2 regions of the Nostoc sp. UIC 10890 genome follow, and region 1 is predicted to be linked to the other one. Evidence: predicted binding sites of a transcription regulator. Region 1 holds the regulator's gene; the other holds the start of a gene.

Region 1 (6,105 bases):
TCCACTAGAGAATATTATGAGTTTTAATATCCAAGAAAAACAATTTAAATACTCGAAGCTTTATCGGGCTGTAATTGTGGTGAAATACTTTAAGGAAATCCCAATCAATCCACAATATACTGATGAAAGGAGTATCCGATATGCAGTTTCTCGGATACATTCATTCCTAAAAATTTAACAAAAATTACCCGCAGGATAGTCTGCTAAACTAAATTTTTCAGCATTAAGTCCGCGCAGCTTATAGCCCAATACTGTTTGGATAAGTACTCTTCACTTTCCTTGTGGTCTGGGAAAAGGTTAAAGGGTAAGGGGTCAAGAATTTATTTAAAACCTTTCCCCTTTAACCTTTCCCCTTTACCCCTTTAACCTTTAACCTTTAACCGAACCGTATTTGGTTATAGCCGCAACTCCAATATCCTGAAGTCGTAACACAACCTAGTCAACTACAAATACCTACTTTGTCAGTTTGTCTAATTAAGCTAAGTTTGGTAAATAAAATAAGTAGCCTACATGATCGGCTGTTATTCCACACTTGACATAAAGCATTGTGAGTGCAAAACGTCTGCCAGAAACCATTGCCCATGTCAGAATTACTCGCCAATCCTGGCAACACGGCTTCCTTGAGGGCGAAGTAAGTGCGGGTGAGTTTGAGTGGCATTTCCAATGGCATTTTCGCCGGGGAGAACTTGCCGTCAAGCCTTCCCAAGGCCGCGCCTTAATTAAAGAACCCCTCGGTCGATTTTTGGAGCAACAAGATTACCAGCTAGAGCCTGGAGGAGACTATGCTTTTACTATTCGGGCGGAACTCTAGGAGTTATGAGTTATGAGTTATGAGTTATGAGTTATGAGTTATGAGTTATGAAGAAATTAATTTCTTACTCCTCACTCATAACTCATAGCAGCTGATTCTGTGAGGCGATTTAAGTATCTTTCGATTAAGAGAATGGCAACAATGTCATCTATCGGTCTTGGTGGCTGTCGCAGACCTTGTGGCAATAGCTTTATCAGCCCTTTGGGTGGGAACATTTGCCAATAGCGATCGCGTGCTTCTAAGGTTGTATAGCGCTCATCCACTAAAATAATACTCAGCGGTTCTGTCAATTCTTGGTATAGTTGCTGTCTCCACTGCTTGGCTGTAGTTTGATCGCCCATCACCATCAAAGAGATAGGAAACCTTTGACGCAGTGTCTCAATGGTAGCGATCGCCTCTTTGGCTAGCACAACCTGATGATAATACAGTTGCCGATCCAGTCCCATCACCGCTAAACCACACTTATCTCGACCTGGATCAAACCCCAAGATGACTGGTTGCGTTGGTGAAAATTCACGGAAAGCCATAAAAAATTAAAAATTAGAAATTAATAAATGCAATCACAGCAAATATTTTGGCTGCTGTTCAATATGTTTAAATTTTGCAATAACTGCCTCCTGCCTCCTGAATAATAACAGTGTGCAAATAATTTTTTAAGTACTAAAAATAATTTTTCCGTTGACTGTTGCCACTAATTTTACTCTCAATGGCCCAGCTGTATAAGTGTCCTCTGCTGCGATCGCTTTGATCTCCAAGGGTTGATTATACTGTCTTAATTGGTTGACAAAGCGCAAAAAAGTCCCGTCTACTTGGACATTTTCGACAATTCCGGCGTTACGGGCACGAAATTGAGAAGCAGAAATTAGTATTTCCAACCGCTGCTGTAACTGATAGGATGTCATGCTTTTGGAATCAGTATTAGTTGTGGCCAGCACCGCGCCTCCCGAAAAAACCAATTGATTCCGGGCTGTATCGGCAAAAAATTCTATCTGCTTTTCTCCCCTGACGTAATTACCAGCGGAAAAAATTCGCACCACGTATTCTTGACCATCCTCAATCTGCTTGCTCAATTTCTCAACCCTCTCCTGGGTGAAGCGTATTAGCTCTGCATTTGCAGGATTTGCACCAGGCTCACTCAATTCCAGGTTGGCGTTGCGATTGGCTTCTTGTAAGAGTTGTACAACTGCCTGACGAGCAGCACCAGGTTGGGTAACACGAACTACAGCCGCGGACAAAACTTGACCGCGAACTAAGGCAAGCTTACCCAGACGTAAATCGCGGTAGGACTGATAATATTTTTCCAGCCTTGCAACTTCCTGTTCTAATTGCTCCTGTTGTCCTTCCAATTCTTTAAGACGAGATTCCCGTTTGGCAATCACTTGTTCTCGCGCTGCAACTTCGAGATTACGCTTTTGAATCAGTTTATCCAATTGAGCAATTTTTTGATCGCGTTGTTCTATAACTTCTTGGCGGTTAGCAAGTTCGCGATCGCGTTTTTCAATCGCTGCTTTGGCTTCGTCAATGGCTTTCTTCGCTTCAGCATACAGTCGTTGACGTTCTGTCTTCAGTAGTTCAACTGCTGCCTGTAACTCCTTTCTCTGGTTGTAAACGCTTTGCAATTCAGTTATGGCTTTTTGGTACTGAGTTACAACTTGTTCTAGCTGACCTTGAGTGCGTTGGAGTTGAGTTTGAGTTTGGGCTTGTTGACTAATGGTGCGGTTTAACTGAGCTTGTGTTTGGCGTTGTTTGGCATTCGCCGCCTGCAAAGATTGGTTGATTGCCTGCAAGTCTTGTTGTGCCTTTGCTTGGGCAATTTTGGCTTGGCTTAACTCACTCTCTATCTGACTTTTTTGAGTTTCTGCGGTTTTTAGCTGTTCTCGTTTTTGTCTGAGGTCTGTTTGAATATCTTCTAATTCAAAGACTCCCTTTCGCAAGCCTTCGTCGGCAGCGAATAAAATCCCCAAAGTTGATGCTGAAATCAAGCCACCCGTAAAAATAGTGACCAGTACAGCAGTATTTTTTGGACGAAGCTTAAAAAGTGAGAGGCGGGCTTTGCCAACTCGTGTGCCGATGCGATCGCCCACGGTTGCAATTACGCCTCCCAGGATTAAAATTGCTGCGATTAGGATGTATCCGGTGGTCATCTTTAGCTACCGAAATCCTTCCAGATACAGCCTACTACTTTTAAGCATTGTCTGGAAAGAAGTGGAAATTGGCAATAGCTGAAATTACTCAATTTTTAGATTTACCTCTAGCTATTAGTGTCATTTTTCAAAATAGAACACGCGCCGATTCCCCTTTTTCCAATTGTTTTTATGTGAATTGCCTACTTAAGGTAACAGGTTTATGCACAGTAATCTTCTTTTTGTGGATAGAAATCATCTTTTTCTCACGCAAATCTCCCAGTAGCCTAGTAACGGTAACACGAGTTGAACCAATTGCTTCTGCGATCGCTTGATGAGATAACTTCAAATCAATAGTGATCCCATCTGCACAAGGAACGCCAAAATCCCGACAAAGAATTAACAAAAAACTTACCAACCTAGAACCCATATCTCGGTGAGCAAGAGTTTCAATCATCATCTCCGTCTGTAAAATTCGCGAAGACAGACCTCGCAGCATTAACATTGATAATTCTGGATTTTCCTTGAGTGCTTGCTCTACCTGTTCAATTGGTGCTGACAGTAATTCCACAGGAGTAAATGCAACCGCATGGTAAAATCGATCCGATTTATTTCCTGTCAGCAATGACAATACACCAAAAACACTATTTTCCCGCAGCAATGCTACCGTTATTTCCTCTCCTGCCTCGTACACCCTGGAAAGTTTAACAGCACCTTTCAAAAGAAAATAAACTCGTTCGGCAGGATCGCCAGGAAAAAAGATCGTTTTATTGCGTTCAAACGTTTCCACAACTGGCGGAAACGCCCCGGTCGCCATCTGACGAAATACATTTGCTAGGGCTTTATCTTGTGTCACGATCATCTCCCTTCCCCTACCCAATGCCGGAAAAACAAAAACTGATTACCTAAGAATACACCCGAAAAATGAATAAAGCACCGTCAACCTTTCTGTACTTTCCTATACTCAAACTAATCTCTTCATAACTCTTTGTTTATAATGATACATAATTGTTGATCCTTTCAGCTACTAATTGTTGATAAGTAGTTCCAATAGCTGTATTTAAAAGCTTTTTTGAAGAACAAATAAAGATATCTTGAGAATATCTTTATAAAAAATCAAGATTTTTCTCACAGAAAACACCCTTAGCAATATTCATTTTTGCAAATCCTGTATAAAACAAAGACAAACTAGTGTCAGATTCTAGTATGCTCCTAATGATCGATCGCATTAACAATTTCTATGCTAAATCTGACTGGAAAAAATGCCCTTGTTACAGGTATTGCCAATAACCGCTCGATCGCCTGGGGCATCGCCCAACAACTGCACAAAGCTGGAGCAAACCTGGGCATTACCTACCTACCGGATGAACGCGGCAAGATGGAGAAAAAAGTTGCGGAGTTGGTAGAACCTCTCAACCCCAGCTTATTTCTTCCCTGTAACGTCCAAGATGAAGACCAAATTAAATCTACCTTTGAGACAATCCGCGAACAATGGGGAAAGCTAGATATCCTCATTCATTGCCTGGCCTTTGCCAGCAAAGAGGATTTAACTGGAGATTTTAGCCAAACCTCTCGTTCTGGCTTCAACACCGCCTTAGAAATTAGTACCTACTCGCTGGTGCAGTTAAGTGGTGCAGCCAAACCTCTGATGACAGAGGGAGGTAGCATCGTCACCCTGACATATTTAGGCGGTGTTAGGGCAATCCCCAACTATAACGTTATGGGAGTTGCTAAGGCGGGGTTAGAAATGAGTGTGCGTTACCTGGCTAGTGAACTAGGACCGCAAAATATCCGCGTGAATGCCATCTCCGCAGGCCCCATCCGCACTTTGGCATCTTCAGCAGTGGGTGGAATTTTAGATATGATTCATCATGTAGAAGAAGTAGCTCCTCTACGACGCACTGTCACTCAGCTAGAAGTGGGCAATACGGCCGCTTTCTTATGTAGTGATTTGTCCAGCGGGATTACCGGACAAATTCTGTATGTAGATGCAGGATATGAAATTATGGGAATGTAAGATAATTTGGGCATGGGGCATTGGGGATTGGGCATTGGGAATTGAGTATTAGTAAAATTCTTGTCCATTTTTCATTCCCCATGCCCCATGCCCTATTCTCCATGCCCTATTTCCCATGCAAATCAGCAAAATTAATTCAAACTACGATCGCCTAACTGAAACTTCTCGGATTGCCACTGTTCACCGCACCACTGGTGAAACTAGTGTGCAAGTTACTATCAACCTGGATGGTAAAGGAACTTGCACAGCAGCAACAGGCATTCCGTTTTTAGATCACATGTTGCATCAAATTGCCTCCCACGGGCTGATTGATATAGATGTCCAAGCCAAGGGAGACTGGGAAATTGATGACCATCACACCAACGAAGATGTAGGCATTACTTTAGGACAAGCTTTTAACCAAGCACTAGGCGATAGAAAAGGTATTGTCCGCTTTGGTAATTTTCTTGCACCACTGGATGAAGCCTTAGTTCAGGTAGCACTAGACTTTTCTGGACGCCCTCACCTCAGCTACGGCTTGCAAATTCCTACCCAGCGCGTAGGAACCTATGACACCCAACTGGTACGAGAATTTTTTGTGGCTTTGGTGAACCATAGCCAAATGACATTACACATTCGGCAATTGGATGGCATTAATTCCCATCACATCATTGAAGCAACATTTAAGGCGTTTGCAAGAGCAACACGGCTGGCGGTGGAAATTGACCCCCGACGTGCTGGCATAATTCCCAGTTCTAAGGGAGTTCTATGAAAGGAGTCAAATTGGATATTGGATATTGGGCATCGAAAAGAGGCAGAGGTGCGGAGGGGCAGAGGGGCAGAGGGGAGAAAACTTTAACTTTCTACAACTTCTCTTCTCCCCTGCTCCCCTGCTCCCCTGCTCCCTTACTCCCCTGCTCCCCTACTCCCTTGCTTCTTTCCCACTCCCCACTCCCCAATAATTGACACACCAGTTGTTGATGGTTATTATCAGCCTACCGGGTAATTTGTAATTAATCCCAAGCTGATAAATAGTGATTTAACCGAGATGAAGTCTGTTGCAGATGACCCTAATTCTCAACTTAATACGACAGACATTCCGCCAGTAGTCCTAACTTCTGAGTTGCGAAAAGTCTACCGCACTGGTTTTTGGCTAAATCAAAAAGTCGTATCTC
Region 2 (6,105 bases), 440 kb from region 1:
AGTAAAATTTTCAATATTTACTTGAGTCAGGGAACTGTTGGGAACTATCATCACAGTTCCCTTACCGGATGTTCTAATTCGGGTGGATCTTAATCCTATAGATTCAACTCGTCCAAAAGTTCCATCGGGAAGACCAATATAATCATCAATCACGAAAGGGCGATCAAGATAAAGAACAATGCCACCCAAAACTTGCTCTAGGGTTTTTTGAGCAGCAAAGGCTACTGCTAAACCACCGATTCCTAAACTAGCTAGCAATCCTAAAAGATTAATTTGATGTGTTTGAGCATAGGTAAGAATCGCTAAAAAGATAATGATGAGATTGGCAACCCATTTGAAGAGAATCAGTAGCTCACTGCTGATTTTTTGCCCAGTTTTGAAAGCAGCATTTAATAAATAGAAATCAAAGAACTTTTGAAATAATTTAGAGGCTAACCAACTGACTGCGATCGCCAGAGTTAAACTCACAATAATTTCTAATGAGTTTGTCCACTGATTTCTAGGTAAAAAGGATGTAACAACCTCAAAAATTCCAATTACAGCTACCACAATTAATAAGTCTTCATTTGGCTTGATTAACTTTTGGTAAATATCGGTAATTTGGAGAAAACCCAAACGTTTCCAGAGTAAATTTGTCAATGAAATCATGAAACGACCAACTATGAAAATAAAAAGTCCGGCTACTAGCCCTAGTAACCCAATTTGTAAGTCTCTATTTGTGAAAATTTCTGACGAAAAAATATCCATTTCGGAAATTAATGTACAAGTTGCTATCAAGAGCATCCCAAATTGGTAAATCTACTTTCAATCTCTCTACGACACTCTGTCACCAGTTGCTAAGTTCAAACACATTCAGAAAACACGATTAATCATCAGGATTGTTGACCGCTGACCGTTGAAAATCAACAGGGAACAAGCTACATGATTAAATATGCAATCTTTTATGCGTAACAGCTTACAAGCTTGGTAACAAAAGCAAAGACAAAAAATATTGATGGTGGAGATTTATTCGTGTTTTTCCAAAATTGGGATGGTCCCTTGCTATCTGGCTGAACTCCTGGTATAAGTTTTCTCTAGCTGCCTTTTCCTGAGATATCCGCCCTATTTCTTGACAGATTAGATTATCAAATGATATGCTTATCTATGGTCTTAAAGACAAACTTATCACTTAAACTGTCCAAACTACTAAAATATTCTTTGGAGTGAATCTTTTAGCAGTTATTTTAATCGTTTGAATCCTGAGATAAAGATATCCAAAAATAGATGCTGGATAGATATGCTACTGCTATGATGCAGATATTTCGGATAAGGTTAAAATCAGTCATGAGATTTAATTAAGTGTAATAGTGAACAAGAAGCTTACAAATCAAAATTTGTAAACTTTGTGTGTTGCATCCAAATGTATGAATGCCAAAAATTTTTAGCCCAAAGACTTGGACTAGGCAAAGTTAATTTGGTCGGTGAATCGATGAAACTTCGTATTTAGGCTATTCCCTAAATATGACTAACCTTAGAAGCTATCTATCTAAAATTGACCACACAAACACGTGCAGTTTGTGGATTGCCCTCAATTCTATTGGGGCAGGTGGCTAAAGATGGTAAGGATTTAAATTTACCTTGTTTTTGATCAGCTTTTTACCAGAGCTATTTTTATGTTGCTAACCCTAAACTGCTGTACATACCAGCAGCAATGCCCAGTTAGCTAGCATTGGTTAGCTGATTAGCCTAATTGCCTGCACGCTATCGCTAAAATTTACCTGCTGATTTTCAGTCTACACCATAAGGGATCAAAAAACTAGGTTAAAAATGCGTTCTCCAAAGCACTAAGCAAGAAGCTCTTGCAGAACGTAGTTAAATTGTCTAGACTAAAGAGTTAGCAAAATCCAGTTTAAAGAATACAGGTATGGATTAAATCTTCAACTCCTGCTACTGGTAAGATTTTTGTATCTAATTTACACGCTAATTCTTCAATACTCATATCATCTAAAAATACCAATTCACCATGTTTGAGCATTACATTTGGCAGTAAAATTCCTTCTCCCAAATCTTGCCCTTGTAAGTTCAACAGCAAATCATGACCTGTTAGTAAACCCGTGACAGTGATATTTTGTCCCCAATAATCACTGCATAAAGCACGCATATTTACTTCTAAACCTTCAACAGAATTTAAACGTTTCAAGATAGGTTGAAATGCGTTTTCTACTGCGTTGCCTACTACCCAAGTTAATTTTCTCTGAGGATAAACTTTTGACGGTAGTAATTCTGTTGCGGCGGCTGCAAATTGTTTAATAAACAATTGAATAGAACCAACACCGTTATCAATTTGGGGATATTCTTCATACTCAGATTCGCTTGGCAATTCCTCACCTGCAATCAAAAACCATTCATCAGCTAACCAAGCAACGCTGGAACCAAATTTCTGGCGAAATTGCCCTGATAGTGTTTTGACTTGAGAAATCACTTCTTTAGCTTTTTCCCTGGTTACGGGTGTGAGTTCGTCTTCTTGGGGACGGAACCGTGTCAACCCGACTGGCACAACTGCCACCGATGCCACAGTAGGCACTTCACCAGTATGAAAGGACGCTAAATCTTTGAGAGTTTGCTCCAGATGTTTACCATCATTAATACCAGGACAAACAACTACTTGAGCATGAATTTGTAGCCGCCTTTTTTTAAACCACTTGAGTTGCTCTAAGATTTGTCCCGCACGCTGATTTTTCAGCAGCCTAATTCTAACTTCGGGTTCTGTAGCATGAACAGAAACATATAACGGAGACAAGCGCATTTGTTCAATCCGCTGCCATTCTCTTTCTGGCAAGTTGGTGAGGGTAAGATAAGAGCCGTACAAAAAGCTTAGACGGTAATCGTCGTCTTTAAAGTACAAGCTGGTGCGCTTACCTGGTGGTTGTTGGTCGATAAAGCAAAATGGACAGCGGTTATTGCATTGAATTAAACCATCAAATAGGGCTGTTTCAAATTCTAGCCCCAAGTCTTGGTCGTAATCTTTTTCGATTTCTAGGCTATGAGTTTTACCAGCAGCGTCTAAAACTTCTAGTTCCAAGATTTCATCAGCACACAAAAACTGATAATCAATTAAATCGCGGGGACGTGTACCATTGATAGCAACGATCGCATCCCCGGCTTCAAAGCCAATCTCTGCGGCTATTGAGTCTGGAAGAACCTTGGTAATTCGGGCAGGATGAATTGTATTCATGGGGCATGGGGCATGGGGCATGGGGCATGGGGCATTGGTCATTTAGTTTGGACAAATGACTAATGACAAATGACTAATGACTAATAACTATTATCCTTTCCAACCTGCTGCGATCGCAGCTAAAATAGCACTACCGAATGCTAATCTATACCAAACAAAAATCAACGTGTTTTTGGTTTGTAAGTATTTGATCAAAAATGCAATTGATAGGTAGGAAAAAATAAAAGTTGAAATAATCCCTACAATTAACAGTCCAACAATGTTATCTGGCAACTGTTGGGCTTGAAATAAATTGAATATTTTTAGGCTTTTATACAGGGTAGCAATAGTAAGCGTTGGAAACCCTAACAAAAATGAAAATTTCGCTGCTGTATCGCGTTCTAATCCTAAAAATAAGGCAGTTGTCAACGTTGAACCAGAACGAGAAACACCCGGAATCAAAGCAAGTGTTTGTCCCAATCCAACTAAAATACCATCCCGAATCTGCAATGAATCGAAACCTCGCTTGCGAGTGCCAATTTTTTCTGCTAACCCTAGTAAAATCGCCATAATAATTGACATTATGGCAATTATTAATGCACTTTCCGGTAGAATATCTTTTAAAATAAAGCCGGTAATTAAAGCAGGTATTGTTCCTACTGCAATACCAACAAGAATTTTCCATTCCTCACGTTGCCAGTCTTTCTCTTTTAGTGCTTTGATTCCACCTTTGACAATACTAGAAATCAGTGACCAAAAATACCAAACAATTGCTATAACACTGCCAAATTGAATTGCATCAACAAAATCTTTAGAACCTAGTTCTTTCCAACCAAATACCTTTGTCACAATCAGAAGATGTGCAGTGCTGCTGATGGGCAAAAACTCTGTAATCCCTTGAACAATACCCAAAATAAAAGCTTGGATAAACTCCATATACAATTAATACCTTTTTTCTGTTATAGACATAATTGTTTAGATGATGTTCTTTTATATACTCTCTCTTGCACCTACATCTTGTAGAAAATTCAATTTGACTGAATCAATAACATCATCGAAGACGCTGACTATGTTCTTACACCCACCTCAATAAGTCAACGCAATTTTGGTAATTCATCAAACTTTAATATTTAGCGGACTGATACCAGTTCACTTTTTAACTAGCATTCAGCACTGACTCAAAGCCCCACTATCGCTAACAGCACTCCTGAAAGAGGAGTTATGTATATAGTGCAAATTTAATGGATTCGTCTAGTGCAGAACGTTTTGTTTAGTTTGCGCCCGCGCTCCCCGAAATTTCAGTATAATTACAATGCCCCAGGGGGGGATTTTAAAGTGTGATATCTTAAATAAGATAAAGTTTAGTAACAAATATTAAAAACTTTGATTAATAATACATTGTCCTCCTACACTGCTTCTACCCCTTCTATTGATACCGAGTTGAATTTAGCTGACACTGGGCAGAATGGCATCAGGCAACTGGAATCTACACTTTCCTTGTCTCCTTCTCTCCCCTTATCTATTTCTGAGCGACAAACTTGGCTAGTGTTTGCGGCGGCAGTGTTTTTGGTATCAGTGCCAGTATTTATAGAAGCGCCAATAGTGCGATCGCTACCAAATCTGAGTTTAGCGCTTACAGCATTTTGGGTGTGGCTAAGTTTTAGCTTAATGTCACGGACTGCAACCTACGTCTGGGGAGATTTGCTCTTAGGATTTAGCGGTAGTTGGTTAGCAGGAGCGATTTACTGGGGCTGGTTACGTTGGGAACCTTTATGGCATCTGCCAGTGGAATCTATCGGTTTACCGTTTGCTTGCTGGTGTCTAATGAAGAATTGGGGCAAGGTGGGTAGCTGGTTTTATTTAGGTTCTTTACTCGGTACAGCTTTAACAGATGTATATTTTTATCTAGTAGATTTGATGCCCTATTGGCGGCAAATTATGAGAGTAGATGCAGATAGCGCACCGCAAATCTTACAAAATGCCCTCATGCAAGTACAAACACCCTGGGGACAAAGTTGGGCAATAATTCTTGCCTTAGTGCTACTAACAGTCGGGATTTTAGCTTTAGGTCGAAATCAAAGACACTGGTATGCCTTTGGTGGCGCAGTTTTAAGCACAATTTTGGTAGACAGCCTATTTTTGTTAGCTGCGATCGCAGCGTGAACCAGGCCAGAGGTTGTAATCATCGTGTAGCCTTCTCTTATCGAAACTTTTTCCAGCCCAGTCTACAGCACATCAAGAATGAGGCTGTAGATAATTAATTGGTTAAGAAATATTACATAACAGTTCATCACCATCAAGCCTTCTTACTAGGGTTTTCGGTATTAGATATCTGACGGTTTTGTGTCTGCTTGGCAGGTAGAATCAGCCACCCCGAAAAGATTTCGTCTAGCGGGGAATGCTACCAGGATCATGGATAGAAGACTATTGCAGCCATGCGGGCACTCTTCCTCGATGAAAATTTTTGGCAAAATTACAGTCAAACCCAGTAACGGTAAATATTGTGGATATTAATACGCTGTATATTAGTTTCTGATGACTGCTGTGTTAATTAAGCTATCAGCTTTTGTCCTTTGTCCTTTATCCTTTGTTCTTAGCGCTCTCACGTAGACGCATTAGCGACTTCCCGCAGAGTATGACTAATAACTAATGACTAATGACTAATGACCACTGTTAGCTTAAAACTTTTATTGCTGTTTGATGGAAAGAGGTAGAAAATCGTGAAAGGATTGGCGCGTTTATTAACAGTGTTTAGTTTGTTACTTGGTTGCTGGGGATGGTTGGGAACAACTCAGATAGCCCAAGCTGCTAGTTTCAACAGTTTTGCTTTTCCCCAAGTCCCAGTTTTGGCAATTGAGCGGCAGAATCGGGCAGATAAGAAGCTAGGAACGGAATTTGGTAAAAAAATTGAT

Evidence for each region. Region 1 encodes NtcA, which controls nitrogen genes in cyanobacteria. Its sites were predicted from a motif close to TNTGTANNNNNNNNTACANA; they were not measured.
Region 2: a site for NtcA is predicted at 4,555-4,574, ahead of ACWATR_RS20490 (DUF3120 domain-containing protein). Genes of this name have one in related genera too.

Annotation. Positions count from the first base shown of each region.
Region 1 is NZ_JBSGKF010000001.1:5,404,921-5,411,025, reverse strand. It holds gene ACWATR_RS22470 (hypothetical protein) at 1-178, shown strand, start outside; gene ACWATR_RS22465 (DUF3146 family protein) at 548-811, shown strand; gene ACWATR_RS22460 (pre-16S rRNA-processing nuclease YqgF) at 883-1,338, opposite strand; gene ACWATR_RS22455 (DUF3084 domain-containing protein) at 1,465-2,955, opposite strand; gene ntcA (global nitrogen regulator NtcA) at 3,125-3,796, opposite strand; gene fabI (enoyl-ACP reductase FabI) at 4,175-4,951, shown strand; gene hisB (imidazoleglycerol-phosphate dehydratase HisB) at 5,067-5,702, shown strand; gene ACWATR_RS22435 (ABC transporter ATP-binding protein) at 5,979-6,105, shown strand, end outside.
Region 2 is NZ_JBSGKF010000001.1:4,960,995-4,967,099, reverse strand. It holds gene ACWATR_RS20505 (mechanosensitive ion channel family protein) at 1-747, opposite strand, end outside; gene ACWATR_RS20500 (TIGR03279 family radical SAM protein) at 1,889-3,214, opposite strand; gene ACWATR_RS20495 (undecaprenyl-diphosphate phosphatase) at 3,305-4,129, opposite strand; gene ACWATR_RS20490 (DUF3120 domain-containing protein) at 4,577-5,356, shown strand; gene psbU (photosystem II complex extrinsic protein PsbU) at 5,914-6,105, shown strand, end outside.